Haloferula helveola: one gene and its partner. The protein of the gene in region 1 interacts with the protein of each later gene in a pairwise test. Links are inferred from orthologs where the notes say so. Each region holds a gene or a part of one and is shown in the gene's direction. Other genes may lie near its edges. The genes, in order: hflC and ftsH.

Evidence for each region.
Region 2: the proteins of hflC (region 1) and ftsH interact in binary tests that used the Escherichia coli proteins (3 or more experiments, as listed by UniProt). The link is inferred for Haloferula helveola from one-to-one orthologs.

What each region holds. Positions count from the first base shown.
Region 1 is NZ_AP024702.1:5,607,579-5,623,086, forward strand. Bases 12,472-15,471 are described here. They hold hflC (protease modulator HflC), read left to right. Parts: upstream 12,472-13,464; coding sequence 13,465-14,478; downstream 14,479-15,471. Other genes in these bases: hflK (FtsH protease activity modulator HflK), read left to right, coding at 12,472-13,468; HAHE_RS21465 (AEC family transporter), read right to left, coding at 14,492-15,466. Also shown: HAHE_RS21390 (D-alanyl-D-alanine carboxypeptidase family protein), read right to left, coding at 1-285; HAHE_RS21395 (RNA-binding protein), read left to right, coding at 650-1,564; tRNA (adenosine(37)-N6)-dimethylallyltransferase MiaA, read left to right, coding at 1,637-2,569; HAHE_RS21405 (hypothetical protein), read left to right, coding at 2,578-3,303; HAHE_RS21410 (Minf_1886 family protein), read left to right, coding at 3,367-3,777; HAHE_RS21415 (purine-nucleoside phosphorylase), read right to left, coding at 3,785-4,528; HAHE_RS21420 (2-dehydropantoate 2-reductase), read right to left, coding at 4,573-5,505; HAHE_RS21425 (histone deacetylase), read right to left, coding at 5,508-6,422; mqo (malate dehydrogenase (quinone)), read right to left, coding at 6,511-7,989; HAHE_RS21435 (sodium:solute symporter family protein), read right to left, coding at 8,101-9,915; HAHE_RS21440 (DUF4212 domain-containing protein), read right to left, coding at 9,923-10,207; HAHE_RS21445 (hypothetical protein), read right to left, coding at 10,280-11,713; HAHE_RS21450 (RNA-binding protein), read left to right, coding at 11,993-12,280; more of hflK, read left to right, coding at 12,443-12,471.
Region 2 is NZ_AP024702.1:4,418,336-4,433,849, forward strand. Bases 11,045-14,050 are described here. They hold ftsH (ATP-dependent zinc metalloprotease FtsH), read left to right. Parts: upstream 11,045-11,373; coding sequence 11,374-13,728; downstream 13,729-14,050. Other genes in these bases: HAHE_RS16670 (ATP-binding cassette domain-containing protein), read right to left, coding at 11,045-11,211; HAHE_RS16680 (TMEM43 family protein), read left to right, coding at 13,894-14,050. Outside these bases: HAHE_RS16630 (sulfatase), read right to left, coding at 1-812; HAHE_RS16635 (hypothetical protein), read left to right, coding at 946-1,251; imidazole glycerol phosphate synthase subunit HisH, read right to left, coding at 1,646-2,254; imidazoleglycerol-phosphate dehydratase HisB, read right to left, coding at 2,274-2,864; HAHE_RS16650 (PTPDL family protein), read right to left, coding at 2,926-3,969; HAHE_RS16655 (DUF255 domain-containing protein), read right to left, coding at 4,018-6,159; HAHE_RS16660 (ParA family protein), read left to right, coding at 6,280-7,068; HAHE_RS16665 (hypothetical protein), read left to right, coding at 7,073-7,702; more of HAHE_RS16670, read right to left, coding at 7,705-11,044; more of HAHE_RS16680, read left to right, coding at 14,051-15,054; HAHE_RS16685 (TIGR00266 family protein), read right to left, coding at 15,055-15,514. UniProt on the Escherichia coli protein: Acts as a processive, ATP-dependent zinc metallopeptidase for both cytoplasmic and membrane proteins. Plays a role in the quality control of integral membrane proteins.

The sequences.
Region 1 (15,508 bases):
GTCGAGCATGCTCATCCGCTCCCCAGGCACCAACTTCATGGGATTCGCTCCCGGAAGTTGCGCGACGGACGCGGGCACCACGACCTCACGGGTTGCGACATCCACCCCGGCCGCCTCGGCCCAATCCACGACCAGCACCGCCGTGGCGACCTTTGTCAGACTCGCCACCGGGCGCTTGACCGTCGAATTCGTCGCAATGAGCACCTTCCCCGAGTGGGCTTCCACCACCATCAGGGCCTCATTTCCCGGCGCCAAACCCGCCGAAAACGTAAAAATTGCCGCCACAGCCCTTCGGATCCACGCGATTTTCCTCGTCACGGCGACACTCTACCGCCGCCCCCATTCCGCTCAATCCCAATCACCGCGGGGACCAAATCGCGCCTTGCCATGCCCAAGGCTTGCCGTAGCCTGCCGCCCGAACGGCTGTCCGGCCCACCGGGTCGGAAGCCGCCACCCAGACCGGGCCTCCTTGCAAACCGCCGCCCGGCCCTTTGGAGAATCATCCGTCCCGCTACGCAGAGGATGGTTTTCCCCGGCACCAAAAAGCCGGCGGGCCCCGACGGAGAACCGGCCGGTAGCCGGCGCGAAACGATCGCAAGACTTCACGCCGCCGACCTCAGATGCAGGGCCCGACCAACACAACAACAACATGTCGAACGCAACATCCGAAAACCGGGGCAACGGCGAAGGCCAGCGACGCCGCCGTTCCCGCGGAGGGAGAAACCGCAACCGTAACCGCCAAGGCGGAAACCGCGAAGGAAACGCCCCCAAGCAGGGCGGAAACCAACAGGGAGGCAACCGCCAGGGCGGTGGTCGGAACCGTCAGGGAGGTAACCGCCAACGCCGGCGCGCTCCCAAGCCAAAGCCGCTCACCTGGTGGCAGAAGCTGCTGAAGGCGATCGGACTCTACAAGGAGCCGACGCCCCCAGCGCGCACTCCGAAATCCAACACGCGCAATGCACGGACCGAGGACGGTCCGAAGAGCGACGGCCCGAAGAAGTCCTCCAAGCCGAAGCAGAAGAGAGAACGGAAGTCCGAGGACACCCGCGGGCCGATCTCGACCGACAATGTCGAAACCAAACGCCTGTATCTTGGCAACCTCTCCTACGAGGCCACCGAGAGCGACCTCGAGGAACTGTTCCGCGGCGTCGGCACGGTCCGCCGCGTCGAGATCGTCTACAACCGCAAGACCCATCGCTCGAAAGGCTACGGATTTGTGGACATGCTCAATGTCGATGAAGCCAAGCGCGCCGTCGAAGTGCTCCACGAACAGTTCTTCATGGGCCGCAAGCTCGATGTGAGCGGCGCCAAGTCGGAAGGCCCGGTCGAGACCGAAGAGCCGAAGGCTGAGGAGAAGACGGTTCAGCAGATCGTCGACGAGGCTCCCGCCCCGGAACCGGCAGCCGTCGAGGAAACTCCGGAACCGGTCGCCGAGACGACCCCAGAGCCGGTCGCCGAAGCCGCACCGGAACCGGCTGCCGAAACCACTCCGGAGCCGGCACCCGAGCCCGAAGCGCCCGCAGCCGAGGAATCGGCTGAGGAAGAAAAGCCGAAGGCTGAGTAACCCCGAGCTTCCATAATTCCCGCGCCCCGCCCGGCTTGCCCGAGCGGGGCGTTTTTCATTTCCTGACCCGCGATGCGCATCGATCGTCCCGTCTTCCTCTGCGGCCCGACCGCGTCGGGGAAAAGCAGTCTCGCGATCGAACTCGCGCGCCGCATCGATGGTGAGGTTATCAATGGCGATGCGTTCCAGCTCTACCGGGGCGCACCGGTGATCACCGCCGCACCAAGCCCCGCCGAAATGGCGGAAGTTCCTCACCACCTTTATGCGGTCCTCAATCCGGCGGAGACCTGCGACGCGATGCGCTACCGGGATCTCGCTCTTCCGGTTTTGGAAGACGTGCTCTCGCGAGGGCGCACGCCGATCGTGACGGGAGGGTCCGGCCTTTATCTGAAGTTCCTCACCCACGGGCCCTCACCCCTCCCACCCGGCGACACCGAGCTGAGGGGCCAACTCGATGCCGAACCGCTCGACGTCCTGGTCTCGCGTCTGACCGAACTCGATCCCGTCGAAGCCGCCCGCACCAACCTGACGAACCGTCGCTACGTCAGCCGTGCTCTCGAGATCTGCCTGCTCGCGGGGAGGCCCTGCTCCGAACTACGGGACGGCTGGGAGCGAAGGACCTCTGAGATCGACCGATCCCTGCTCGGAATCTTCATTCAGCGGGAACGTCCGGATCTGCACCGTCGGATCGAACTCCGGACCCGTCAGATGATGGAGGGCGGCGCGGTCGAAGAGGTCGCGAGTCTGACCGAAGACGCCGCTGGGCTCGGGAAAGCGATCGGGATTCCCCAGATCCGGGACCATCTCGCCGGCCGGACCGACAAGAACACGTGTGCTGATCTGATCGAAGCCGCCACGCGCCAGTATGCGAAGCGGCAGGAGACCTGGTTCCGCCGTGAACAGTGGCTTCGTCCGGTGCGCTGGGAACCGGATACCCCCCCACCCGTCGAGCGAGCGCTCCAATTGTTGCAAGATGCCCAAGAAGGCACGGGGGTGGATCGTTGATCCTCGTGATGAAGCCTCTGCTCCTCTCCCTCGGTTTCGCCATCCTGCAACTCCGGGCGGCCGAGGTGGGAGAGCCTCTCGACAAGCTTCCTCCCAGCATCAAACCGGCTGAGAAGACGGTGTCGCTCCACGCCGACTACGAGCATCCCGGTGAGGATGGCAGCATCCCGGTATACCTCGTGAACCGGACCGACGATCCGCTGCCCTTGGGCGCCCAAGACGGCGACATCTATCTCAAGCTTGAGATCATGCGACCCGACGGCACGTGGGTCCGGGCCCAACCGCACGCCTACAGCTGGTGCGGCAACAGCTACATGGCCTCGCCGACGATCGCGCCCGGAACGTTCTACCGGGTGCCCGGCTTCCAGCCGAAGGATGGCGAGGAGCACAAGATCCGCTTCGCTCTCCACGAGCAGGAGATCCAACTGGTCACCCAGACCGGAACCGGAAGGGCTTCGGAGCGTGACATCGACCTGGCGTCCCGCGACGCCATGGCCATCAAGGAGGGCAGCTTCAAGTTTGTCACCAAGGTCGCGCTCGGCGAGCTCGAACTGAAGAACGAGATGGACCACATCAGCGACCTCCAGAAGCAGGCGATCTACGTGCTCGGAAGCGGGCGCTTCGAGACGGAAAAGGCCCGCAAACTCCTCAAACGGATCCTTGCGAAGTTCCCGGAACGCGAGCAGGAAATCCGCTGGTCGATGAGTCGGCTGGAGGAGGATTCCGACGACTAACCTACGTAAATCAGCGATCCAACAAGCTTTGACGGGCGACGGGATCGACGGCAAAGTCGGCGCATGCAGACCGCGCAATTCGAGCACGCGATCGAGAACATCCTGCGCCGGGACCGTCGTTTCGATCCCCAGGCCTACTTGTTTCTCAAGGACTCGCTCGATTTCACGCTCAAGCGGGCCTCCGAAGGCAATGGCGGCCAACCCCGCCACGTCAGCGGCAAGGAACTCCTCATCGGCTTCCGCGATCTCGCCCTCCAGGAATTCGGCCCGATGGCCGGCACCCTGATGAGCGAGTGGGGGCTTCAGGACACCCGCAACGTCGGCGAGATGGTTTTCCTGCTGATCGATGAGCAGATGTTCGGCAAGCAGGACTCGGACACGCTGGAAGACTTCGAGGACATCTACGACTTCCACGAGGCCTTCACCCTGCCCTTCACTCCGAAGAGCCGGCTGGAAACCAGCGACCGGAACTGAGTCCGGCTCAGCCGCCTTGGCCACCGAGCCAGTCCGACAGCACTTCGAGCATTCCTGCCGCGGCGGCGCGTCCCGTCTCCACCACGTCGCCATGGTCCAGCACGGCTTGGGGCATGCCCGCGGCGAAATTCGTGAGACACGACAGCCCGACCACCCGCAAGCCGAGTGCCTTTGCCTGGATCGCCTCAAGCACCGTGCTCATGCCGACCGCGGTCGCGCCGAGCGACCGGAGCATCCGGATTTCCGCCGGGGTTTCGTACTGCGGTCCCCGTAGTCCGGCATAGACTCCCGCCCCGAGCTCGAGCTTCCTCGCAGCCGCCACATCCGTGATCTGCTGCCGCCAGCACGCGTCGTAGATCTCGCTCATGTCGACGAAGTTCGGCCCGCCTTCCAAGGGCGACGTCCCGGTGAGGTTCAGCTGGTCGTCGATCCTCATCCACGAGCCCGGCGGCAGATCGGGAGCAAGGCTCCCTGCCGCGTTGGTTAGCACCACACCCTCGATGCCGTTCTCGGCCATCCAGCGAATCCCGGCCGTCACCGCCTTCGCATCGTGACCTTCGTAAAGATGCACCCTGCCCCGCATCACGATCACCTCCCGCCCGGCAAACGAGCCGAGAACGAACTCGCCCTGGTGTCCGGGCACTCCGGACGCCGGCAGACCCGCTTTCGCAAACGGAACCGACGAGTCGACCTCCATCCGGTCGACCAGCGATCCGAGCCCGGATCCGAGCACCATTCCCAAAGGCTTCATGGCAGTTGAAGATAGCACGGAGTCACGTGCATTACGAGTAGTGGCTAACGTGACCCGATCTTTTCGCGAATTCGGCCGGCAAGGTGTTCCAAACGCGGAACCGGCACCCCCGCAGCCTTCGCCTGTCGCAGTGGCTCACCCCAGATCGCCTCATACTCAACGGCACGCCCTTCGACGTAGTCAATCATGCTCGACGGCCGATATGGCCCCATCGGCCGGGTCCGCCCAATCTCGAAATCCACAACGCCTTCGTCGATCGAGAGGCCCTTGGCATTCGCTGCCGAGATCACCTCCCGCATGAGAGCCTCTACCTCCCGCTCAATCTCCGGATCGGCAAGCAGGACATCGGTGGTGACCCCTCCCTCCGCGATCGCCAGGCCATTGAAAGGAATGTTCCAGACCAGCTTGCGCCACTGCGCCCGCTCGAGATCCTCGACCGCCTCGCATTTCACGCCCGCCGCCTCAAAAGCCGCAGCCAACCGCGTCGCCCTCGGGATCCCCGGTTCGGGTCGCCATTCGCCAATCGTGACCCTACCGCCCGCGGTGTGCCGCACGTAGCCTTCGGAAAGCCGGTTGAGACAAACGAAGCAAAGCCCCCCGAGCACCCGTTCCGGGCCGATGATCTCCGCCAGAGCCTCACAATTCCCGAGCCCGTTCTGCAACGTCAGCACCTGGGTTCGCTCATGAAGCATCGGCTTGAGAACCTCCGCGAGGCGTTCGTTCGCCGTCGCTTTCCAAGCCACGATCACCCAGTCGACCGGTCCGATTTCAGATGCGTCCGAGAAGCCCTGCGCCGGATGAAGCGTCGCATTGCCGTCGACGCTTTCCAACCGGATCCCCTCCTTCATCACCACCTCGTAGTCCGAACGCAGCATGAACCGTACGTCCTCCCCATTCAGCGCCAGGCGCGCGCCGTAATGCAACCCCACCGCCCCGGCCCCGACCAGAGCCACCGATCCGTTCAACACACCCGCCATCTTCAGCTTCCCCGATACTCCGTCGCCAGGCGCTTCGCGGTCGCCACCGTGTTGCGGTGGAGTTTGGCCGTGAACTCGGTCTGACGGTTGTAGCCTCCGCCGTAGAGCACCGTGACCGGCACCCGGTTGCGGAGGAATGCGCCGAGCAACACTTCATCGCGACGCTGGAGATCCTTCACCGAAAGGTGCATCTGCCCGAAGCGGTCGTTGCTGTGATTGTCGGCACCGGCAATCCAGATCACCAGATCCGGCGAAAACGTATCCAAGGCCGCCGCCAAGGTGCTGAAGAGCTGTTTCAGATACATCTCACCTTCGACGTAGCGAACGGTTTCGACGTCCATGGAACCCTTCACCTTAAGCGTCGGGTAATTGCGACCGACGTGGATCGAATAGGTGAAGACGCGCGGGTCGTCGGCAAGAATCGAGGCGGTGCCGTTGCCCTGGTGGGCATCGGTATCGACCACCATCACCCGGATTCCCGGACGCTTCGCCTGCAGGTCGCGGATGGCAACCGCCACGTCATTGAAAACGCAGTAGCCCTCGCCATGCTCATGGAACGCGTGGTGGGTGCCGCCGGCGAGGCAAACGGCCACGCCTTCCTCAAGCGCGGCGTAACACGCCTGCCGGGTCGCCTCCACCTCGATCGCGCTGCGTTGGTAGAGCTTGGGAGTCACCGGAAGACCGATCCGCAGGGCTTCCTTCGGGTCGAGTTGCCCGCGGTAGATCCGGTCGAGATAATGGATGTCGTGTACATTCCGGAGCAGCTGCGGAGCGACTTCCGGAACCTCGACAATATCCTCGGGCTTCAGGATTCCGCCATCGAGCAGCATGTCCTTCGACACGCGGAACTTCTCCATCGGGAACGGATGGTCCTTGGGAAGCTCGAGCTCAAGTTCGGTGGAATAGAAGCAGCGCATCGGGGGTCACCGCTACGCAATCACAGGCCCCGTGGCTTGCCCAACGAAATTCGGGGCTGCCGCGAACTTGTCCGGTGCGGGGACCGAGCTACGCCAGCCCGAGCACCTCGTCGGCCTCGCCCCGGACCTGCCGGTAGACGTTCGGATCGTCGGCCAAGCTGTGCCCGTAGGATGGCAGCATTTCCTGCAAGGCGGGGCGCCACTCGTCGAGCCGGGAAGCAAAGCATTTCTCGATGATTTTCACCATCACGTCGACCGCCGTCGAGGCCCCGGGAGACGCGCCGAGCAGGGCCGCCAGCGAGCCGTCGCCGGCCGCCACGATTTCGGTCCCGAACTGGAGAACACCGCCCTTTTTCGGGTCCTGCTTGATGATCTGGACCCGCTGGCCCGCAGTCGAGAGCTGCCAGTCGTCGAGCGAAGCATCCGGGAAAAACTCCCGCAGGGCTTCGAGCCGGTCTTCCGGCGACTGCATGACCTGCTCGATCAGGTAGCGGGTCAGGTCGAGGTTGTCTTTTCCCACCGCCAGCAGCGGAACGAGATTGTTGAGTCGCACCGACCCGGGAAGGTCGAAGAGCGAGCCCGACTTGAGGAACTTGGGCGAAAAGCCGGCAAACGGCCCGAACAGCAACGAGCGGTGGCCGTCGATCATCCGGGTATCGAGGTGGGGCACCGACATCGGGGGCGCACCCACGGCAGCCTTGCCATACACCTTCGCCTGATGCCGGTCGGCGATCTCCGGGTCGCTGCAGACCAGAAACTGTCCGCTGACCGGAAACCCGCCGAACCCCTTGCCCTCGGGAATGCCGGACTTCTGCAGCAGCGGCAAGGATGCCCCGCCCGCCCCGACGAACACGAAGGGCGACTTGATCGAGCGGTTCAGCTTCAGGTCGAGATTCCGTACCGTGAGGTGCCAGCGCCCGTCCTTGGAGCGCTTGATGTCGCGCACCTGGTGATGGGTCGCGAGCTTCACTTTGTCCCGGGACTGCAGGTGATCGACCAGCGCCTGCGTCAACGAGCCGAAGTTCACATCCGTACCGCCCTTGGCAAACGTCGCGGCCACCGGCTCCCCGTCGCCGCGGCCCGAGAGAAGCAACGGCGCCCACTCGGCAATGGTCTCCCGGTCTTCCGTATACTCCATTTCGGAAAAGAAATGGTGGGCGGACATCGTCTGATGCCGGCGCTTCAGGAACGCACGATCAGCCTCCCCGCGGACGAAACTCATGTGGGGCACGGAGGTGATGAAGTCAGCCGGATCGGGCAGGATCCCCCGTTTCCCCAGAAAGGCCCAGAACTGTTTCGAGAGCTCGAAGGCCTCGTTGATCTCCAGCGCCTTCGAGATATCGATCGATCCGTCCGCCCTCTCCTTGGTGTAGTTCAGCTCACACAGGGCGGCGTGCCCGGTGCCCGCGTTGTTCCAAGGATTCGAACTCTCCCGGGCTACCTCGGCCAGGGCCTCGACAATCTGGATCTCCAGCGTCGGATCGAGCTGGTGGAGGATCAGCCCGAGCGTCGCGCTCATGATCCCTCCGCCGATCAGGACGACGTCGGGCTCGGCAAAAGTGGCCACACGCGCCGGAGCGCGCGAGTCTTCGGGGCTGTCGGTTGGCAGGGTGTCATCGGGCACGGCGGGACTACGGCATGAGCCGTGCCAGATGCACCAGCGGATTCTCGGGCCGATTCAGTGGTCCACCGGTCCGGCATCCTCCTCGCCAAACGCGGCGCGCGGCAGGCGCACGCGGTCGACCAGGTCACGGATTTCTGCCGGAGGTGCCGGAGTGAACCGGGAAACGACGATGGTGACGACGAAGTTCAGCAGCATTCCGACCGTGCCGATGCCTTCCGGGGTGATCCCCCACCAGAGCTCTGCCGACGAATTGATGAACTTGAAGTAGATGATGTAGCTCCCGGTGAATCCGATGCCTGCGAGCATGCCGGCGATCACCCCTTGCATGCTCGTCCGCTTCGTGAAGATCCCGAGAATGATCGCCGGGAAGAACGAGGAAGCGGCCAAGCCGAAGGCGAAGGCCACCACCTGCGCGACGAATCCCGGAGGATTCACCCCGAAGTAGCCGGCCACCACCACGGCGGCGCCTGCCGCCACGCGGGCAAGGATCAGCTCCGATTTCTCGGTCAAATCGGGAACGAAGGTCTTTTTCACCAAGTCGTGGGCGACCGAAGTCGAAATCACGAGCAACAGGCCGGCAGCGGTCGACAGGGCCGCCGCCAGTCCACCGGCGGCCACCAGCGCGATGACCCAGTCCGGCAACTGGCCGATCTCAGGGTTCGCGAGGACCATGATGTCCCGGTCGATGTAGAGCTCGTTCGCTGCCGATGTCGGTGGATTGTCCAGCAGCCGCTCACCGGATGTTCCGCGTATAGGCTCCCCGGAGTCATCGCTGCGAAACGTCGGATTGAACTTCGGATCACCGGGCATGCTGCCGAGGGCGGCGCCGTCACCCAGATACTGGATCTTGCCGTCGCCGTTCTTGTCGACCCATGCGATCAATCCCGAGTCCTCCCAGTTCCTGAACCAGTCGGGGATCTCCGAGTAGGATGTCTCGCTGACGGTCTTGAGCAGGTTGATCCGGGCGAAGACCGCAACCGCGGGCGCGGTGGTGTAGAGAATCGCGATGAAAAGAAGCGCCCAGAGCGCGGAGGTCCGCGCGGCAGAGGCCTTCTTCACGGTGTAGAAGCGGACGATCACGTGCGGAAGGCCCGCGGTGCCGCACATCAGGGCGGCGGTGATGCAAAAGACGTCGAGCACGCTCTTCTTGCCATCGGTGTAGGCGTCGAAGCCCAGCTCGCGACTCAGGCCGTCGAGCTTGTCGAGCACACTCACTCCCTCACCTTGGTACTCGCCACCCATCCCGATCTGCGGGACGGGATTCCCACTGATCTGGAACGAGAGGAAGATCGCCGGAACCATGAAGGCGAAGATCAGCACGCAGTATTGGGCCACCTGCGTGTAGGTGATCCCCTTCATGCCTCCGAGAACGGCGTAGAAGAGCACGATGACCATCCCGATGATCACCCCCGTATTCACCTCGACCTCGAGGAACCGGGAAAACACCACACCGACACCGCGCATCTGTCCGGCGACGTAGGTGAAGGAAACGAAGATCGCACAGACGACGGCAACGAAGCGCGCGAATTTCGAGTAGTAACGGTCTCCAATGAAGTCCGGTACCGTAAATTTGCCGAAACGTCTCAAGTACGGCGCCAACAGTAGCGCCAGCAACACGTAGCCACCGGTCCAGCCCATCAGGTAGACCGACCCGTCGTAACCGGCGAACGAGATGATCCCGGCCATCGAGATGAACGAAGCGGCGCTCATCCAGTCGGCCGCCGTGGCCATGCCGTTCGCAACACTCGGGACTCCGCCACCGGCGACGTAGAAATCCTTGGTCGATCCCGCGCGCGACCAGATCGCGATTCCGATATAGAGGGCGAAGGTCGCCCCCACCAGCAGGTAGGTCCAGAGCCTGACGTCCATCGGTCCTTTAGTCCGCGTTTCCTCCGAGAAGCTGTCGATCCAGCCGGTTCATCACCACGACGTAGACGCCGATCAGCACAAGGAAGACGTAGATGCTTCCCTGCTGGGCGAACCAGAATCCCAGTTTGAAGCCCGTCCCGGGAAGAGGAACCTCATCAAGCTTCTCGCGGAACAAAATCCCACATCCGTATGACACCGCGAACCAGACCACGAGCAACCCGGCCAGCCAGCTCAGGTTCGCTCTCCAATATCGACGCTTCGCCTCTTCCGAGGGCAAATCAGTTTTATCCATGGGTTGAGGGACGTCCTAGCAGCCCCTCCGACGGACGAAAAGGATATTGCCGCCCCTTTGTCGGGTCCCGGTTCAGGGCTCCATAAGGTCCCCTTCGAGCCGGACGAAGCCGCTCGCCGATGCCGATGGAATCGTGACCCTGACCTCGTCATCCACCAGTTGGACGGATGCTCCGGGCATCGCCACCTCCCAGGCCCCTCCCCGCAGCGGCCGGGACGCGACCGTTTGCCAGAGGCCGAGCGTCTCGGAGAACTCGACCTCCAGGCGCGCGCCGTGATCGATCGCCGGGACGAAGGAGAACACGATCTCGTCAGCAAGCCACTGGGCCGACGGGAGCAGCTCGACGGACGACTCGTCCGCATCGCCTCCGAGAATGAACTCCAGGAGATTGGCGAGGCCGTCTCCTTCCACATCGACCTCCGGTCCGGCGAATGGCTGGTCCGCATCGGGCCCGAACTCCGCGACCTGCCACTCGCCGAACGGGTCGTAGGCGAGGTTGGCCTGATCGCCGAGATAGGGCGCCGCGGCGGCGGAGGCCGAAAGCAATACCGGCGGATCGGCCGTCAGGTTCGTCGCCGGGTCGTAGCTTACGCTCATCCCCTGGAGCACCGCCTCCGTCAGCAAGGGATCCGGACGACGGAAGCGATAGTAGTCCGCCTGCGAAATCAGGTCCGGCATGCCGGTACCGGGAGGCGCGTAGTTGAAGTGATACTGGCTCTGGATGGTTCCCAGGTAGGGATTCGCCGTCTCCCAGTCCGTGTAGGCGGTGATGCCCACCTGAAGGGTCTCGCCGAATTCCGGAAACGGATGGTCGGGATTGGGATAGCGGTTCTCGACATACCAAGGTCCTGCTTCTGCATGCTTTCGAAGACAAACCACCGTGTCGCCCACCCGCACCATCTGCAGCCAAGCCTCGGTCTCGCTCTGGTCGATTCCGGTCGAGTTGTAGTAGAGGCGCGAGTCGCTGTTCCGCGTCGCCTTGATTTCGAACTGCCGGGTGCCCGGGTTCCCCGCGGAGCCGTAGCTCAGGAAAATGTAGTTCTCGGTATTCGGCACATAGTCGCTGCCAAAATCCCCGGGCGGCCAGACGGGCGTCACCGTGTAGGGATCAGGCGCCGCCTGGCTGATGGCACGCGGCGCGTGCGCGAAGATGCCGGTCAGCGAAAACGAACGGTTCGGCACTTCGGTCGGATCGCCAGGATTGTGCCGGCTCAATACGCGAACCCGCGTGGTCACGACAAAGTCGCCGGTCACTTCCTTGAAGAGCAGCAGACCGCGAAAGTTCGCGAACCACGTCAGCGGACCGGGAACGACATGGAAGCGCCCGGGCTCGGTCGCATCGATGTCCGCCAGTTCGAAGGACGGGGTTTCCCACCCTTCGAGCACCCCGAGGTCCTGCCAGTTGGCCAGAGTTGCGGCGTTGTCGAACTCATCGCTCAGAACCCAGAGATCGTCCGCATGGAGGCCGACCGAGAGCATTGAAAGCATGGAAAGCAGAGCCCGCATGACAGGAACTTACCAAGCGCGCACTGAATCACCGAGACCGAAACCACACTCCCGGCACAGTGAATGGCCGCCACCGATCCCGGGGCGTCCGGCCTGACGTATTTTCCGGTTCTTCTTGCCAGCGTGCCTCATTACCCCGTAAAGCGGCCTCCGGTCCGCGCTTTGGCATGTTCAAGGTATGGAGCATTGCCAGGCGTCTTTTCATATTCGGTGGTGATCTGAAACCCGGTTCTCGGGAACAGCCAAGACGACAGCGTCTCGCGGAATCCGACCAATGATATGAAAATGTATGTAGGCAATCTGTCCTGGGACGCGACTTCCCAGGACATCACCGAACTCTTCGCCCAATACGGAGAAGTGACCGACGTCCATCTCCCGACCGACCGTGACAGCGGCCGCCCGCGCGGCTTCGCCTTCGTCACGATGGGATCGAAGTCGGCCATGGTCGACGCCATCAAGGCTCTCGACGGCACCGAGTTCCTCGGCCGTGACCTCCGGGTCAACGAAGCCCGGCCCCGCGAAGATCGCGGCGGCGGTGGCGGCGGACGTGGCGGCTATCGCAACTGATCCCGCCCACAGCGCGATTCACTCCGACTTTTCAAGCGGCACTTCCAATCGGGAGTGCCGCTTTTCCGTACCGGCCGGCGCGATCGGAAAATCTAACCCGGATTCTACTGGCCGGACCCCCAACCCTACCCCACGTTTCTCCGCCAGTTTCCCTACGATCTGATGAACGACTCCTTCGGCCCGCCCGACCTGCCGCCGCAGCGGCAACCCCAAATGCCCCAGTTTCCGGAACTGCCCAAGCTGCCGTTTTCGCCGAAGCTGCTGCTCTTCGTCCCGCTTGTCCTCGTGCTGCTGATCGGAGTCTGGAGTTCATTCTACACGGTGGAGGCCGAGGAAGTCGGAGTGGTGACCCGTTTCGGGAAATTCCAGTCCACGCATGATCCGGGTCTCCGCTTCAAACTGCCGTTCGGCATCGACCGGGTGCAAAAGGTGGCGGTCGAGCGCCAGCAAAAGCAGGAGTTCGGATTCGGCACCCAGGGCGCGAGCAACCCGAGCCAATTCCGCAAGTCGGCTCCGGAACAACAGGCGGAAAAGCAGATGGTCACAGGCGACCTGAACGCGGCGTTGATCGAATGGGTCGTCCAGTATCGCATCCAGAACCCGACCGAGTATCTGTTCAATGTCCGCAATCCCGACGAAACGCTGCGCGACGCATCCGAGTCGATCATGCGCGAAGCCGTGGGTGACCGCACCGTTGACGAAGTGCTGACAGTCGGACGTCAGGCGATCGAGGCCGAAGTGCTGCTGAAACTCCAGGAACTCGTGAACCGCTACGAGATGGGACTGCGCATCAACCAGGTCCAGTTGAAGAACGTCGATCCACCCCGTGACGTCCAATCTTCGTTCAACGAGGTCAACAACGCCCAGCAGCAGCGGGAGGAACTGATCAACAAGGCGAACGGTGAGTACAACCGGGAGGTCCCCAAGGCCCGCGGCGAGGCGGACCGGAGCATCAGTGACGCGGAAGGCTACGCGATCCAGCGGGTCAATGAAGCCGAAGGTGACGCGGCCCGGTTCAACGCGCTCTATGCCGAGTTTACGAAAGCCCCGACCATCACCCGCCAGCGCCTCTATCTCGAGACCATGGCGAAGGTCGTGCCTGCCCTTGGCAACAAGATCATTCTGGACGAGGACGCCAAACAACTCCTGCCACTTCTGAATCTCGACCGAACCCCCACCCCACGATGAGCCAGATTCCCAAAAACGCTCTCAAGGGCTTCCTCGCCATTCTGATCCTCGCGGTCGCGGTGATCGTGCTTCCGTCCGCGCTCTACCGCGTCGCGGAAACCGAGCAGGCCATCATCACCCAGTTCGGCAAGCCGGTCGGCGAGCCGGTCACCAGCGCCGGACTGAATTTCAAGATGCCCTTTGTCCAGAAGGTCAACCGCATCGACAAGCGGGTGCTGGAGTGGGACGGCACCCCCACCGAGATGCCGACCAAGGACAAGACCTACATCCTGGTCGACACCTTCGGGCGGTGGCGCATTTCGGACCCTCTCAAGTACTTTCAGCGTCTCCGCGACGAGAGATCGGCCCAGTCGCGCCTCGATGACATTCTCGGATCCGAAACCCGCAACACGATCGCGCGCAACGAACTGATCGAAGTCGTCCGCACCACCAAGAACCGCGAGGTCGAGATCGACGAAGCCCTTGCGGAAGCGGATCTCAGCGGAAACGTCGGGGTTCTCAAGCCGATCAGCAAGGGTCGCTCTACGATGGAGAAGGAGATCCTAGGGGCGGCAGCACCGAAGCTCCTGGAGTTCGGCATCGAACTGCTCGACGTGCGCTTCAAGCGCATCAACTACAACCGCTCGGTCCAGCAACGGATTTTCGACCGGATGATTTCGGAGCGACTTCAGATTGCGGAACGCTTCCGTTCCGAAGGCCAAGGCGAGGCGGCCAAGATCATCGGCGGCATGGAAAGGGACCTGCGCGAGATCAAGTCGGAAGCCTACCGCAAGGTCCAGAGCATCCAGGGCGATGCCGACGCGAAGGCGACCCGGATCTATGCCGAGGCCTACAATCAAACGCCCGAGGCAGCCGAACTCTACAATTTCGTGCGGACCCTCGAAGTCTACGAGGAGGTTCTCGATTCGGGCACCACTCTGGTACTTTCGACCGACAGCGAGCTGTTCAAACTGCTGAAGGACGCTGAGGCACTTCCGATGACCGACGCCGTCGGCTCGCCGGAGCCTTGATCGACTCGATCCCCTAATCGACGAATCCCAGCCAGCTGCGGCCGATCAGCAGCACCACCGGCAAGGTGATCAGGCTGACGATCGTGGTGGCGACGACGACCTCGACCGCCACCGCCGGACGTCCTCCGTAGAGCTTCGCCAGAAGGATCGGAGTCATCGCCGCCGGCATCGCCGCCTGGACGATCAGCACCTGCTTGAGCTCGATCGGGGCCGGCAGGAACTTCGCGGCGCTCAGGATCACCGCGGGCAGCAGGGCGAGCCGGAACACAACACCGCCCACAGTCGCCCGCCACGACGGTCGCTCTCGGCCGATCAGGTCCATCACCACCGCGCCCGTCACGAAGATCGCCACCGGAAAAGCCCCGGCGCCAAGCCAACTCATCGTCCGGCGTAGCACTCCCGGCTCTTCCAGGCCTGTCGCCGGAACCGTCCGCATGCCGTCCCAATCAAGCGCAACCAGAATCAAGCCGATCGCCACCGCACACATCGGCCCGTTGATCAGACGTTTCCACGGAATCTCGCGCTGCCCGGAAATGAGCATCACGCCGACCGACCAGATCGCCAGTTCGACTCCGAGATTGTGGACGAACAGCATCGCGATGGCGCCGCCACCCACCCACAGCTGCTCGACGACCGGGATCGCGGTGTAACCGAAGTTCTGAACCCCGGCGGTGAGGGTGAAGGTCCGCTTGCCGGAACCTTTCTCGTAGCGCAGCAGTCCGGCGCCGAGCCAGACGATAAGAAAGCCGGTCACCGTCAACGCGAACCCGATACCGATCCCCCATGCGATCGATGAAACATTCCGGACACTGTCACTGCCGAGGATCTTATCGACGATGAAGCAGGGATACATGACGTGGAACACCAGATGCAGGATCCCGTCGTCGTGCTCCCTCTTGGTCAGCCCGACCCGCCTCAGCACCGCGCCGACAAAGATCAGCAGGTAGACGGGCAGAACCTGCCGAAGTAGCTCCAAGGTGCTTTCCACCGCGGCACCATCTTCCGCTTCCGACCGGCCGACAAGCGCAGA
Region 2 (15,514 bases), 1.2 Mb from region 1 along the record:
TTATCGAGGCCGAGCTCGCGGAGCTTGTCGGCGATCCGCCCGACCTGATCGTCGATATGTTCGATCACGCAGGTGTAGGCGTTCTGCGGATCGGGATCGGCGACGTCGTCCGGGACGAAGAGCGGGATGTGGGGCATCGAGTGAGCGAGGTAGAGGAAGAAAGGTTGGTCCTTGTTCTCGCTGATGAACTCGATGGCGCGGTCGGTGTAGCGGCGGGTGATGGTGCGCTGGTCCGCCGGCGCCTCGATGATCTCGGTGCCTTCGACCAGAGGAGCGTTCCACTTGGAAAACGACTCCGCCTGGGCCTTCCAGATCGGGTCGAGCGATCCCCGCCACTTGCTCTTGTTGTCGGGGTGGCTCATGTCGTTCGAGTAGGGGATGCCGTAGTAGGAATCGAATCCTTGGGTGGTGGGGAGCGTCTCGGCATGGTGACCGAGGTGCCACTTGCCGACGCAGGCGGTCTTGTAGCCGACGGTCTTCAGCACATCCGCGATCGTGGTTGTTTTCTCCGGATTGAGGCCGGTGGTGCTTTGCGGGAAAAGCACGTGGCGATGGAGCCCGACCCTCTTCGGATAGCAACCGGTCAGGAGCGCGGCTCTGGATGGCGTGCAAACGGATGACGCGACGTAGAAGCTCGTCATGCGACGGCCTTCCTTCGCGAGCCGGTCAATGTTCGGCGTCTTGATCTTCTCGGAGCCGAAGCAGCCCAAGTCTCCATAGCCCTGATCGTCGGTGAAGATGATGACGAAATTCGGCGGCGCTGCGGCGGCCGGCATGAGGATCAGGAGGAGGGAAAGGAGATATCGGTACATGGGCCTACTAAAACGGTCTCCGACCACCGAATCTCGCGGATTTGTGAGTCTTCCGTCGCTTCGGAGGCGGGATTGGAAACGAAAGCCGATCTTCCCATTGATTGGAGGCGATCCTGCTCCATGCTCGACGCCCATGCCTGAGACGATCGAAGCCGAGGTCATCGAGATCGACGGCAAGCCGCCGGAACCGGCTGCTGCTGCCGACGATTCGGCGAGCGGTGGTGCTTGGGGTGGATTCGGACGTTTCCGGACACTGAAACTGGACCGGAGATGGTGGCCCGTGTGGGTGGTTCTAGGAATCGTGGTCGTTGGACTCGCGATCGTCTTCGGACTGTTGTTCGGATTGCTCTATCTCGGTTTCGCCTTGGTCCGTTCCGTGCTGCGGCTGTTGTTCGGGAGTGGCGGAGGCCCGGACGGAGGGAGTTTAAGCCGTGGCTGACGGTTTTTACCCAAGTTATTCACAATCCACGTGAGGGTCCGAGAGGTCGTGGGATTTGTGTGACGTATTCGTTTCAAACGAATTAGGTGCCTTCCTGCCCATCCGAACATGGGTTGTGAATAACCTGTGGAAGATCTGAGAAGGGCGGCGAGATCTGCATCGCCCCCATATTCTCCGGGTGTTCCAGCCGTTTGAAACGAGTTATTCACTACGAATAAGTCGGGCTGACTGTCCCTGCTCCAGCCAGCAGGCGAAGATGACTTTTTGAGATCCGCTCAAAGAAATTCACTCATTTCAAACAAGTGCTTCAGGGATGGCGGGGTGTTGAGTCACTTCTTCCACAAGTTATTCACAACGATGCGCAGAATTCGCGCAGGCGCCGTGATGTCGACCGCTATTTGAGGAAGTTTTCCAGCAAACGGAGTCCTGCCTGCTGGCTCTTCTCCGGGTGGAACTGGGTGGCGAGGAGGTTGCCGCGACGGATCGCGCTGGCGAATCTCACGCCCTCGTATTCGGTCCACATCGCAACCAGCTCCGGGTCCTCCGGCTCCGGATAGTAGGAGTGGACGAAGTAGAAGTAGGGGGCTTCGCCCAGTCCGTCCCAGATCGGATCGTCCGGGTGGGTGGCGGTCGCCGCATTCCATCCCATGTGGGGAATCTTGCGCCCGTCATCCGGAAAGCGGACGACGTTGCCGTCGAAGATCGAGAGTCCGGTCGAACCCGGACTTTCCTCGCCTGCTTCGAAGAGAAGCTGATAGCCGACGCAAATCCCGAAAAACGGCCGGTCGGCCCGAACCCACTCGCGGATCGGCTCGGCGAGGCCGCGGCTTTCCAATTCTCGGATGCTGTCGCCAAAAGCGCCGACTCCGGGAAGGATCAGGTGGGTCAGGCCCTCGAAGCCCGATGGCTCTGCGACGATGCGAGGTTCAATGCCGAGGCTCTGGACCGCGTTGGCGACGCTCCGGAGGTTGCCGGCGCCGTAGTCGATGATGCCTGCCTTCATGGGGAGGACCGGGGCTCGTTCAGAGCGCTTCCTTGGTGCTCGGGATGCCGGTGACCCTCGGGTCGTTCTCGCAGGCCTGCCGCAGCGCGCGGGCGAGCCCCTTGAAGATCGCTTCGGCGATGTGGTGGCCATCGCGGCCGTAGAGCAATTCGACGTGGATGTTGGCTCTCAGGTTCGACGCCAGGGCGCGACAGAACTCCTCGACCAAGGTGAACGGGAAGTTCGGTGCGGACGGAGTGTCCGATGGCGCCCGGAATTCGAGATGGGGGCGGTTGCTCAGGTCCACGACGACGCGTGCGAGCGTCTCGTCCATGGGTAGGTAGCAGCAGCCGTAGCGACGGATGCCCTTCTTGTCGCCGAGCGCTTCGCGCATCGCTTCACCGATCACGATTCCGGTGTCCTCGACAGTGTGATGGAAATCGACTTCGAGATCTCCCTCGGCCTCGAGGTTCACATCAAAGAGCCCGTGGCGGGAGAAGAGCGTCAGCATGTGGTCGAAGAACCCGATCCCGGTCGAGATCTTCGATTCCCCGTTGCCATCGAGATCGATGGACAGCTCGATGCGTGTTTCCGCAGTGGATCGGCTGCGATTGGAAGTCCGGCTCTGCATGCGCGCCCATTGGCGGGCTGGGAGGCCCGTCTGTCAATTCGCGGCAGGAAAAAGACGCTTCTCAGTTCGAGGGCATTTTGGCCTCGAGTTTCTTGAGGTAGGGCTCGGGCAAGCGGGCGCTTCTGGCGTTCGAAACCGCCTTTCGGGCTTCGTCCATGGTCGGGCTGCCGCTGAGCGTCTCCCAGCTCTCGGCCCATACGTTGTCGCCGTCCGGCACTTGGGCGGTGTCGAGTCGCTCAAGCCGCTGGATCTCCTGGCGGAGGCGGGTCTGTGTGGCGTTGAGCGGTTCCTTGTGAAACGGGTCGAGGCTGAGCCACTTGATGCCGGCCTCCTTCTCCTGCGCCACCCGGCGCTCGTAGGCGGCGGAGGCCTCGTCGATCGCTTGCTGGCTTCGCGCGCGGTCCTTCTCAGGAATTCTCGCGATGCCGTCGGCCCGCTTCTTGAGGCGCTCGTCTAGGGTCGCGAGCTGGCTTTCAACCGATGTCTGCAGGGACTGCATCAGCTTGATCGCGAGCGGAATCGTATCGAGATAAGCGCGGCTCGTCGGGAAGCCGGATTGCAGTTCTTCCCACGCGCGCAGCGCTTGGGTTTTCTGTCCGAGTGAGGCGAGTTTTTCGACCTTCGAGGCGGCGATTTCCGCGTCGAGCGTGTAGGCCTTCTCGTCGCGCTCGTCGCCCGGGATCATCTTGTCCTCGAACTTCACGCCGCCTTCCCGGATCACCTCGCGTTCCTCGTCGAGGGTCTTGAGCATTTCGGACGCCTTCTTGGCCATGGGTGACGAGCCGTATTCCCCGATGAAGCCTTCGACCGCTTCGATCCGCTTGTCGTAGTCTTCGAGCTCCAGCAGGTCCGGCGTCGGAACGAGGTCCTTGATTTTCTCGTAGGCGAGCTCGTCCTTCTTCTCCGCGATGACTTCCAGGACATCCGCCTTGGGGATCTTGCGCTGGTCACGGATCGTTTTGGTCACTTGGACCGCGACGAGGTACTCACCGCCCTCCTCGCTGATGACGAATCCTTCGAATTCCGTGCCATCCTTGAGCCGGATGGTGTCGGCGAGGCCGATGGAGAGGGCGAACGGGGCAATTGCGAGCAGGCTGGGCTTCATGCGGGAAGCTTACCGGCGGCCGGGATCGGGCGGCGAGCGGAAATCGATTCAGTCTTTCGTCGAGTCCAATGCCTTGATTTCCGCGACCGTCGTCAGTGTCGAGGCTTGACGGTCCGGTCCGATAATCTCGACCGTCCCGCCGGGCTGGCGGGCACTGCGTCGTTCGAACCGTTCCAGCGGCAATGCGGCGATCGCATCGGCCATCGGAGCGGGGGCGTCCGGTCCGACCGCGATGCGGTGGCGCAGTTTGCCGTGTGCCAGCGCGTTGATGCTGTCGGTGTAGATTACGGGATTCTCGTCGATCGGCGGGATCGATTCCGTCCACGGATGCAGGGCCGGCGGGGTTTGAAAGCCCAGCGCGGCGAGTCTCGAGAGGTTGAGTCGCGTCAGTCCCGCCGTTGAGTCACCGAACACCATCGACCTGTCCTCGTAGTCGAGATTGATGACTTTGCTTCCCGGGCGCGCTTCGTCGAGTCGGTCGCCCCCGCTTACGAAATTTTCGCCGAGCAGCGTGCAGAGGTCCTGCGCCCAGAGGTTCCACTCGTCCTCCAGGGTCACGGCGCCGAGATCCATCGCAGCTTGTGCGGCGATGGCGTAGGTGAGCGCGCGGCCGTCGCTCATCGGTTCCGGGTTGTCGCCCGGGCGTTCGTTCAGGAACCGGGCGTCGCCGAACGACTCGCGGCAGAGCTTGCCGAGCTTCTGTGCCTTCTCCTTCCACACGGGATCGCCGGTTGCGGTATGGAGCGCGGCGTAGGCGGAGACCATGCGGAAACTCGCGGTCGCGGAAGGGGTGCCATCGGGGCGTGGCGAGGGGAATCTCTCTTCCCGGGCCTTCAGCAGCTTCTTCCTTCCCGACTCGGCAAGCGTGCGGACCTCGGCTTCCGTCAGGCCGGATTCGGTAGAGGCGTCTTCGAAGCTCTTGCGGAGAGCGAGGGAGTTCAACCGGAAGAAGCGTCGTTGGGGATCTGCTTCGGAAGGCAGGTTGCCGAGGCGGTCGAATTCGGAAAGGGTGTCCCACACCTTGTATTCCTCCGCGGTGAGAACGGCTTTCAGTTGTTCGATGGTCCACAGCCAATCGCCATCCGGGGTCGGTGAGGGCTGCGCCGCCATGGCGAAGAGGCCTTCCGAAGTCCGGAACTGGGATTCGGCGAAGGATGCCGCCTGCTTCGCACTGTCGAGGGTGTCCGGATTCGCCCCCTCCACATGCAACCGGCAGAAAATCCGGATCGCTCTCGCTTGGGTGGCGCAGTCGCGGATGAAGATCGGCAGATTCCACGATGAACCTCGCCGGGCGGTGTAGATGCCGCCATCGAGGGGATCGATGATGGCGCTGTGGAGGATGGCGTCGAGCAATCCGTCGCGAGTGCGCGTGCTCCGCTCCTTGAGGTCATCCGGCAGGTCGGGGTGGATGGATGCGACCGAGATCGCTTCCAGTACGCCGAGCGGGATCAGGCCGCCGGTGCCGGCCAAGGTCTGGACGTCCTCGTCGTAGAAACTGGTCAGCCGCCGGATGGATGAACGGTAGAGGGTGTCGCGTTCGTCCGGGTCATCCACCGCCGGATCGACCGCGGGAATATTCGCCTTCCTGAGCGTGGTTTTGGCCGCGCTGTCTTCGAGGACATACTTGGGCGACTCTGCCCAAAGGCGGGCCAGCACCTCCACGGAGTTGTCGAAGAACTGCAGCAGCGCGGGATCGTTTTCGTAGCGGATCGGCAGCCAGCTGACTGGCGAGCCGTCGGGGGCGAGCAGCAACAGAAACGGAAAAGAAACCCCGGTTCGGGCCTCGGCGCTGAGGGCGGAGGCCATCAGCGCGGTCTCGCGGCAGATGTCGAGGTCGACGAGAACCGGGACGAAATCGTTGTTGAGGCGGCTGACGATGTCAGGATCTCCCTCGAGGGCGCTGAGGGTTTCGTATGAACCGGGGTAACGGGCGGAGCCGATGAGGGCGAAAATCAGTCGCTGGGAGTCCTCCGCCTTCTGGAGCAGATCCGGATTCCAGCGCTGCCAGTGGATCTTCGAATTGCCGGCGTGGTGAAGGAATGTCGAAGGAGCTTCCGCCACTTGGTTGGCCCGGAGTTCCGGCGCGATGATCGGTTCCCGGGAGGTCTCATCGTCGACGGGTGCCCGATCGCATCCGCCTATCAGGAAGCAGGCGGTAATAAGCGCAGGGAGGGTGGGGAGAGCTTTCATCGATGGGTTGCGGCGGCCGGGGCGAGCATCCGGTCAACACTGACACACTGCAGAAAAGGCTTTCTCCCCTACAAGCCCAAGCTAGTCTCAGCAGCAATTTCCGATCCGTAGAAGAAGAGTGTGATCAGTATCGCGGTATCAAGTCAGAAGGGTGGAGTGGGGAAGACCACGGTTTCGATCAACCTCGCCCACGCCTTCGCAAGGGCCGGTTTCCGGACTCTTCTGGTGGATGCGGACCCGCAGGGTTCGGTGGGTCTCTCGCTGACTCGGCAGTCGCGGTTGCTTTCCGGGTTCTACGATTATCTCGCGGATCCGGGGATCCCGTTCGAGCGTCTGCTCGTGCCGACCCGGCTTGATACGTTTTCCCTCGTGGCGAGTGGCCAGGCGGGCGACTACGAGGTCGGTGGAGCGCCGACGGGAGCGAGCCTGTCGCGAGTGCGCAGTTTTCTCAGAACCGTCGAGGCACGCGATTTCGACATCTGCCTGATCGACACCCCTGCCGGACTCTTCGGCCTGACGGCGGATGTGATTTGTTCGAGCGATGCGGTGCTGGTGCCGCAGCAGGCCGAGCCTCTCGGCATCCGTTCCGTTCCCAAAATGCTGGAGGGGCTGAATCGCCTGCGTGTGATTCATCCGGGGTTGGCCGTCCTCGGGGTCGTGCTGACGATGGTCCAGCAGAACATGGAGGAAAGCCGCGAGTCGGTGATCGCCTTGCGCAACCTTCTCCCGGAGGAGCTCTTGCTGCGAACGCTGGTTCCGCGCGACCCGCTGTTCGTGAAGGCCAGTGCGCGGGGCTTGCCGATCGGGGTGATGGAGGAAGGGACCGGCGCGCTTGCCGTCTTTGACTCCCTTCGGTCTGAAATCGAAGCCAAGCTGAACATCACCTCCAAAGCCGCCCAAGTCGGCTGAAGCCATGGATCCCGTCGAGCCATGGATCGATGCCGATGCGGTCCGGCGGTTGGCCCGCCAGTTGGTTGTGCCGCCCCGTTCCGGTCCTTCGCGCGGCTCGGAAGACCCCGGATTCGGTCCCGGTTTCGAGGGTTTCATTCCGGGGGGGCAGCCGGCCTTGAAGTCGGTACCCGAGCCCTCGCCTGAGGAAGCTCCCGAGCCGAAGCCTTTCCTGTCGACCGAGCCTGTCGCCCGCGAAGCTCCCCCGGCTTTGCCCGAGGAGGCGCCGGAAGATGCGGTGCGAGGTCCATTGGTCGCCCGCATGGAGGGCTTCCGGGACTGGATGGTGAGGAATCTCGACGCGCGCGGCGCGTTCATTCTTGATCGAGAAGGAGAGCCCGTTCTGGACGATCCGGCTTACGCCAAGCTCCACTTTCTCGCTCGGAGTCTTGCCCAGGCGTATCGCCCGGTGAAGGGCGAGGTGGGGAATGTTCATGTCAAGGTCGGAGCGGAGGCCTACCTCACCGTCGTCCCTGTCGATACCGCCTTCGGGCGTCTCGTGCTCGGCACGGTGCTTTCGAAGCCGCTCGATGCCGAATCGGCCGCGGTGGTTGCGGAGGCGCTGTCACGTGCATCGCGTCCCGAGCGCCGCTGACCTCATTTGGTCCTGCGGTTCTGGACGATGAGGGTGATCGCGGTCAGCACACAGGCGACGAGATTCGTGACGCCGAGCATCACCGCCGAAAGGTAAACGGTGGGGAGGTCCTGGTTGCCCCATGGTTTCTTGTCGGCGAGGAAGATCTCGGTGCGGCGCCCGATCTCCTCGTTGCGGTAGTCCATGCGGAAGGTCTTGGCCTCCTCGACGAGCAGCTCGATCCGCTTGTTGACGAAGTAGTCGGAGAGCGGTTTCGCATCCGGTGAATCGGGCCGCACCTCCAGTGACTCGAGTTCGAGCATGGTCCCGCCTCGCGCGATCTGGGTCAGACGCTCCGCTGTGTCGGCCGCGGCCTTGTGGCTCGTGGAGTCCGCCCCGACCAAGAGCTGCAGCGCGCGCTTCATGATCTCGAACCGCTCGCTGCTTCCTTCCTCGAGCGGCGCTTCGCGGGTCTCGATCATTTCCTTGAAGGTGTCGACCCGGCGCTGGATGCGAATCCGTTCGAGATCGAACGGGTTGCGGGTTGCCTGCGTCACGACCATGCCTTCGTAAGCGAAGCGCAGCGGCATGTATTTGGCGGGGACCGGGATTCCGCCGCGTTCGCGCTCGATGCCGGCGTTCTCGAATAGGCCCCGGTTCATCTCCCGGAACGGAACGAGCGCGCCGGCCAGAAGCATCTGGGGAACGAGCAGCAGCGGAACCGCGGTCAGTGCCGCCCTTTCCGTTCTTACCAGGGCGGAGACAAGCAGGGCGAGCGAGGTGCCCGTGCATGCGGTGAGCGTCATCCACTGCCACTGGTCGATGAGGGTGCCGCGGATTTCCAGGATGTGGTGCCCGACGGCGGTGTAGATCAGGCACTGCACGGCCGCAACTACGGCAAGTGCCGTAAATTTGGCGGTGACATACAGGATCGGGCTCGGCTTCGCGTTGCGTTCACGACGGAGGATCGGCCTGTCGCGGAGGATCTCGGTCGCCGAGTTGGTCAGGCCGAGGAACATCGCGACCGTGGCCGAGAGGAACATGTAGGCCGGGATGTGGAGGGCGGTGGAGAACTTGTAGGCGCCTTCGGGTGAAGAGCGCAGGGTGATCGCGATAAGGGCAGCCAGCAGCGGTGCTTCGATGAGCGTTGCGTAGATGGTGCCGCGGTTCCGGAGCTTCGAAAGGAAGGAGCGGACGAACTGGGTCTGGAAGACGCGGATGGCCTCGCTGATCCTGCGCCGTCCGGTGTGGATCGCCGGGGTGGCGCCGGAGGTGAGCTCGGGGAGCGATCCGATACGCGAGGGTGGCGCCTGCACTCCAAGCGAGTGGATGAGCACCCGGCTTTCGTATCTTTCCTGCCAAAACGTCGGAGGGAACCGCCGCGCAGCGGTCGGGCTCTGGCCTCCGCCAATTTGGGCGAGCGGCGTTTCGAGGATGTCGAAAACGAAGTCGGCTCCGAGCGGCGCCTTGGCATCGACCGCGGGGTGGGGGATCGACAATTCGCCGCAGGCCTCGCGGAAGTATTCGATCATCCCGGACGGGGTGCCGAAGAATGCCAGTCTGCCGCCGTTGTCGAGCAGCAGCACCTTGTCGCAAAGTCGCAGGACATTCGCGCCCGGGCGGTGCAGCGAGGCGATCACGATCTTGTCCCGGGCGAGCGAGCGAAGGGTCTCTGCGACGTGCTCGGAGTCCTTCGACGAGAGTCCGGAAATGGGTTCGTCGAAGAGGAACACTTCCGCGGCACTTCCGAGATCGAGGCCGAGGTTGAGACGGCTGCGTTCCCCGCCGCTGAGCGTCTTCTCGCCAGGGGCGCCGACGCGGCGTCGGGAAATTCCCTGCAGGCCGAGCTCCGCGAGAATGCCGTCGGCGCGACGGTCGATTTCCGATTTCGGGAGGGCGGCACGCCGGATCGCCGTGGCGTGCCGCAGGTGCTCGCGCACGCTGAGCTGGGGGTTCAGCGCTTCCTCCTGGGGCATGTTGGCGACAAAGCGGACGAGGCTTTCGCGGTGTTCGTAGAGGGACGCTTCGTTCAGCCGGATGCGTCCCCGGCTCGGCTTGCGGTGCCCGGCGAGAATCGAAAGCAGCGTGCTCTTGCCGCAGCCGCTCGGTCCGATGATGCACATCATCTCGCCGCGGCGGACTTCGAAGCTGATGTTGTCCAGCGCGCGGGCTTCAGGGCCGAAGTCGTGGATCAGGTCCTCGACCCGGAGCATCTCGATCAGGTTCCTTTCCTCGTCGATGATGCCTTCGCTGAACCGGCATCGCAGCGCCTGCGTGCGCGAGATCCGGATGACCGATCCTTCGCGGAGTTGCGCTGAAGCTCGGACCGGCGAGCCATCTGCCAGCACCGGACCTGCTGCCTCCCGGATGAAAACGTCGCCTGTCCTTTTCTCCGGATCGAAACGGACACGGAGGACTACCCGCGGCGCGAGACCCGGGCTGAGCAGGAGATCGCCGCGTTCGAGAACCGACGGATCGTTCGAAATGCGGAAGTCCCGCTGGTCCGCGCTGAGGCGGAATCGTCCGCCGGCCTCCGCCGCGCGGCGCCGCAGGGCGTCGAGGGATGCGGAAAAGCCATTCTCGCCGCTGAGGCGATCGTGGTGATCGCAAATCACCGGAGCGCCCGGCTGCAAGGGACCGCGGCCGATCACCACGGTGGCGGTCGGCTTGAGAGCTTCGACCTCGGCATGGAGGCCGAAGCGGATCCGCACCGTGCTCTGGCGGCTTCGCGCCCGCTCGCTGGTCCAGCCGTCTTCGGTGCCGACGAGGAAGATGGTCGAGGGGTTGCCGGTCAGCGCGACGTTGAGGAAGAAAATCAGGTCCTCGCAAGTCAGGGTCCATCCGGGCACCACCAGTTGCTGCCGGGTCCGCATCCGCAGAAAGTTTCCTGGCTCCAGCGACCGACCGCGCACCCAAAGCGGAGCCTTACCGGTATTCCGGACGAGGACGAGGTCAGCGGCGCGGTAAACCCGGAATCCGTGCTCCGCGGCCTCGAGCGGCAAACGGACGTCGGCATTGTGGCGCCGGGAAAAGATCACGCGCTCGAAGCCCACGGGTGACTCGATCGGAAGCCCTCCCATTTCATCGAGGATCTGCCGCGCATGCTCCGGGCGGCCGAGGCGCCGCATGAAGACCTCGAAGGCCGTGCGGCTCCGGTCGCTGCGCCCGACCGCGTCCACCAGCGTGTAGAGTTGCAGTCCGACCGCCATCTTCTCCGGGTCATCGAGGACCTCGCGCAACTCGGCCGCGGTGGTCGCCAGCGGTTTCGGATCGCGCACGGCCCGTTGCACCCGCCGGCCCAGCCAGCTGTGGTCGGCCTCGGGGAAGGCGTTGCGCAAAAGGTCGAGAATCAGGTCCGCCTCGCCGGGGGCCAGCCGCCCGTCGAGCGTCGCGAATCCTGCGAAGGCATCGACCATCATGCCGAGCACGCGCCCGCTCGTCGCGCCCCGTGCCCGGGGTGGCAGCCAATCCCGGCGTTGCCGCCGTTTCGGGCGGGACGTTTCGGGGTTCCGGGCGGGCGGTTCTGCCATCGGGCGGATGCTCCCCGATGCGATTCTCGAGGGCAAGAACGGCCGGAAAAAATGGGGTTTCCTTTCCCCGGGCCGGGGCTAGGCTCCCCCGCCTTTGCCCCTTGGCGTGTTGCGTGCTAGAATTCTGCCGCGACCCGAAACGGGGCGCCTGTCACATCCATCATGTCCGAATCGCCCCAATCCCGTCCTCCGCAGGATCCTCGCGGTCAACGCGGCCAAAACGAGCCACCCGGGTTCAACTGGCGTCTTGCCATTTTCCTCGGCGCCGCGCTGATGATTCTCGGAATCGCGTTTTTCAAGGACGGCATGTCGCCGAAGTCCAACTCGCTCAATTACAACGAATTCCGTGAAAAATGGGATCAGGGGTTGGTGATTACCGAAACCTCAAATCCGAAGTACCGCCTCAAGGTTGAGACGGATCAGGGAAGTTTCGATGCCAAGATCATCGGCTGGTTGCGCCCGGATCCCGACCCGGTCGCGGACGACGCGCCGACCAATGACTTCCTCGTGAGCTTCAGCCGCCGGACGCAGCAGGAGCAGGACGTCTTCGACACCCTCGGCGACCACCTGCCGCAGCGCTCCACGGTCGAGACGCTTCCCGAGGATCTCGATGGCAAAAGCCTGACGCCCACCGATTTCCGCCGGATGATGGCGCGCGGTCTCGTGGTGACCGACACCGACGAGCTGACCCTCTACACCACCGAGAGCGACGCACTCCTTGCCGGTAAGTTCCGCGAGGCTCCTCCGCTGCCGGCCGTGGCGGATATTGATCCGAAAGAGCTGAGCCAGTTCATCGTCGACACCTCGATGGTGGTGCAGGGCGAGGAGCTCAACCGCATCCTCAAGGAGGGCAACGCGCTCTACATCAAGAATGCCGACATCTTCGGCAAGATCCTGCTGACCTTCTTGCCGGTCCTGCTGATCGTGCTGCTTCTCTTCTTCCTCTTCCGCCAGCAGATGAAGGCGGCGGGTCGAGGCGCGATGTCCTTCGGTAAATCGAAGGCCCGCATGCTGACGCGCGACCACAACAAAGTGACCTTCAAGGACGTTGCGGGGATTCAGGAAGCGAAGGAAGAACTGTGGGAGATCGTCGATTTCCTCCGCGATCCGCGGAAGTTCCAGAAGCTCGGTGGATCGATTCCGAAGGGCGTGCTGATGGTCGGTCCTCCCGGCACCGGCAAGACGCTTCTTGCCCGCGCGATTGCCGGCGAAGCGGATGTTCCCTTCTTCTCAATCTCTGGTTCCGACTTCGTCGAAATGTTTGTCGGCGTCGGCGCCTCCCGCGTCCGCGACATGTTCGAGCAGGGCAAGAAGCACGCGCCCTGCCTGATCTTCATCGATGAGATCGACGCCGTCGGTCGCCATCGTGGCCACGGTCTTGGCGGCGGTCACGACGAGCGCGAGCAGACACTCAACCAGTTGCTGGTCGAGATGGACGGCTTCGATACGCAGGAAGGTGTGATCATCATCGCGGCGACCAACCGTCCGGATGTTCTCGACCCGGCACTGCTCCGTCCCGGCCGTTTCGACCGGCAGGTCACCGTTTCGCTTCCCGACGTGAAGGGCCGCGAGCAGATTCTCACCGTTCACTCGAAGAAGATCAAACTGGCTCCGGGAACCGAGCTCAGCGTGATCGCCCGTGGCACCCCGGGATTCTCCGGTGCCGAGTTGGCCAACCTGATCAACGAGTCCGCGCTTCTCGCCGCCCGTAAGGGCATGAAGGCGGTCACTCTCGCCGAACTCGAGGAAGCCCGCGACAAGGTCCGCTGGGGTCGCGAGCGCCGCAGCCTGGCGCTCAGCGAGGAGGAGAAGAAGACCACCGCCTACCACGAGGCGGGCCACGCGCTGCTGCTCGCGACGCTTGAGCACGTCGACCCGCTCCACAAGGTGACCATCATTCCGCGCGGCCCGTATCTGGGTGCAGCCTTCCACCTGCCGAAGGAGGACAAGTACCACTTCCACAAACGCCAGGGCGTCGAACAACTGATCGTCACCATGGGTGGCCGCGTCGCGGAAGAGATCATCTTCGGTGATGTGACCAGCGGTGCTTCCGGCGATATCCGCCAAGCGACCCATCTCGCCCGCCAAATGGTCTGCGAGTGGGGCATGAGTGAGGATCTCGGTATGGTCGAGTACGGTGCCGGTCAGGGTGGTGAGGTCTTCCTCGCCCGCGACATTTCGCAGCAGCGGAACTACTCCGAAGCGACCGCTCAGAAGATCGATGCCGAGATCAAGCGGGTCATCGACCGGGCATATACCGAGGCCAAGCGCATCATTCTCGAGAAGCGCGACAAGCTGGAGTTGATCGCCGAGGCGCTGCTCGAATTCGAAACGCTCGATGCCCACCACATCGAAGACCTGATCAAGTACGGCGAGATGAAGGATCCGCCGAACTCGCCGAAGCCGCCGTCGCTCCCGGACGAGGAGCCGAAGCACAAGAAGGCGACGTCATCCGGCAGCGAGGAAGAGGACGACGACGGACCGCTTCCCGGAACCGTCGTCGGTGCCCCGGCCTGACACTCGATCCAAACAACAAGTCTCTACCAGCGCGCCGGCATCTGCCGGCGCGTTTGGTTTTTCAGGGCCTCGGATGGTCGGCAGAAGTGCCGCGAGCATCTGCTTTGAGGGGTGATCCAACTTGGGGCTTGGTCGCGGAAGCGGTCGCAACCTAGGTTTGCTTCTATGGCAGTAACCGAAGTCACAAGCACCAGCTGGTTCGGGCGGATCGGGGATTCGATCAAGGGCATCCTGTTCGGGATCGTGCTCATCATCGTCTCGTTGATCCTCATGGTGTGGAACGAGCGCAATGCGGTCCGTGACATCCAGGCTAACAATGAGATCGGTCGAGAGGTCATCACGGTTCCAAACGCCGAAGTGAGTCCCGGGAACGAGGGAAAGCTGGTGCATCTCAACGGTCCGGCGATGACGGACGATGTGGTCGGCAACATGGACTTCGGGATCGAGGAAACCGCGGTGCGGCTCTCATGGGAGTCCGAGATCTACCAGTGGGTGGAGGAGAAGGACACCGAGACCAAGAAGAAGCTCGGTGGAGGCGAGGAGACGGTGACGACCTACAGCTACCGCAAAGAGTGGGTGGACGGGCCGGTCAATTCCTCCGGGTTCAAGGAGAAGGGTCACGACAACACCGGGAAGCAGAAGTTTCCGAGCGGTTCGTCGCAGGCCGAGAACGTGACGCTTGGAGCGTTCATGCTGCCTTCCGGCCTCATTTCCCAGATGGACTGGTCCGAACGCTACACCCTCAGCGAGTTGCCCGACGATTTCGCGACGACGGGGAGCATCGAGGACGGCGTGTTCTACACGGGAGTCCCGTCGCAACCGAAAGTCGGGGATGAACGCGTGACCTTCCGGATCACCCGACCGGATGATGTGAGCGTGATGGCCGTCCAGAAGGGTGACTCCTTTGACAAATACACCGCAAAGAACGGGAAGACCAAGTTTCTCCTCTATCCCGGGTTGCTCACGGCCGAGCAGGTGGTCGAAGGGGAAGAGGCGAAGGCGAAGATGCTTCGCTGGATCCTCCGGGGCGTGGGCGTGTTCGCGATGTTCATCGGCTTCACGATGCTGCTGAAGCCGCTCTCCGTGCTTGCCGATGTGATCCCGTTCGTCGGCTCGCTGGTAGGAGCCGCAGGTGCGGCGGTCTCGCTGTTGCTTTCGCTCGGGATCAGCTTCGTGGTGATCGCGATCAGCTGGATCGCGTTCCGTCCGATGATCGGAATCCCGCTGCTGGTCGTCGGGGTCGGCTGCTTCGTCCTGATCGTGAGGAAGCTGGCCAAGGGGCGAGAGGCGGCGGGAACGCCACCTCCGCCTCCGGGGATGGCCTGATCAGTCGCCGTCGAGAAGATTTCCGAGTCCTCCGAGGACCGAGCCTTCGCCCTTGCCGCCGCTGCCGACGTTCTGCAGCACGCGGTCGGCGAGCCGGGAGAACGGCAGGCTCTGAAGCCATACCGTGCCGTGTCCGCGCAAGGTCGCGAGGAACAGGCCTTCGCCCCCGAAGAACATGCTCTTGAGGTTGCCGGCGCGCTGGATGTCGTACTGGACGCCGTCGGTGAACGCGACCAGGCAGCCGGTATCGACCCGCAGTGTCTCGCCCTTGAGCTCCCGTTTGATGATGGTGCCGCCGGCGTGGATGAAGCACATGCCGTCGCCGGTGAGGCGCTGCAGGATGAAGCCCTCGCCCCCGAAGAAGCCGGCGCCGAGCTTGCGGTTGAACGCGATGCTGACTTTGGTGCCGTAAGCCGCGCAAAGGAACGCGTCTTTCTGGCAGGTGACGCCACCGCCCATT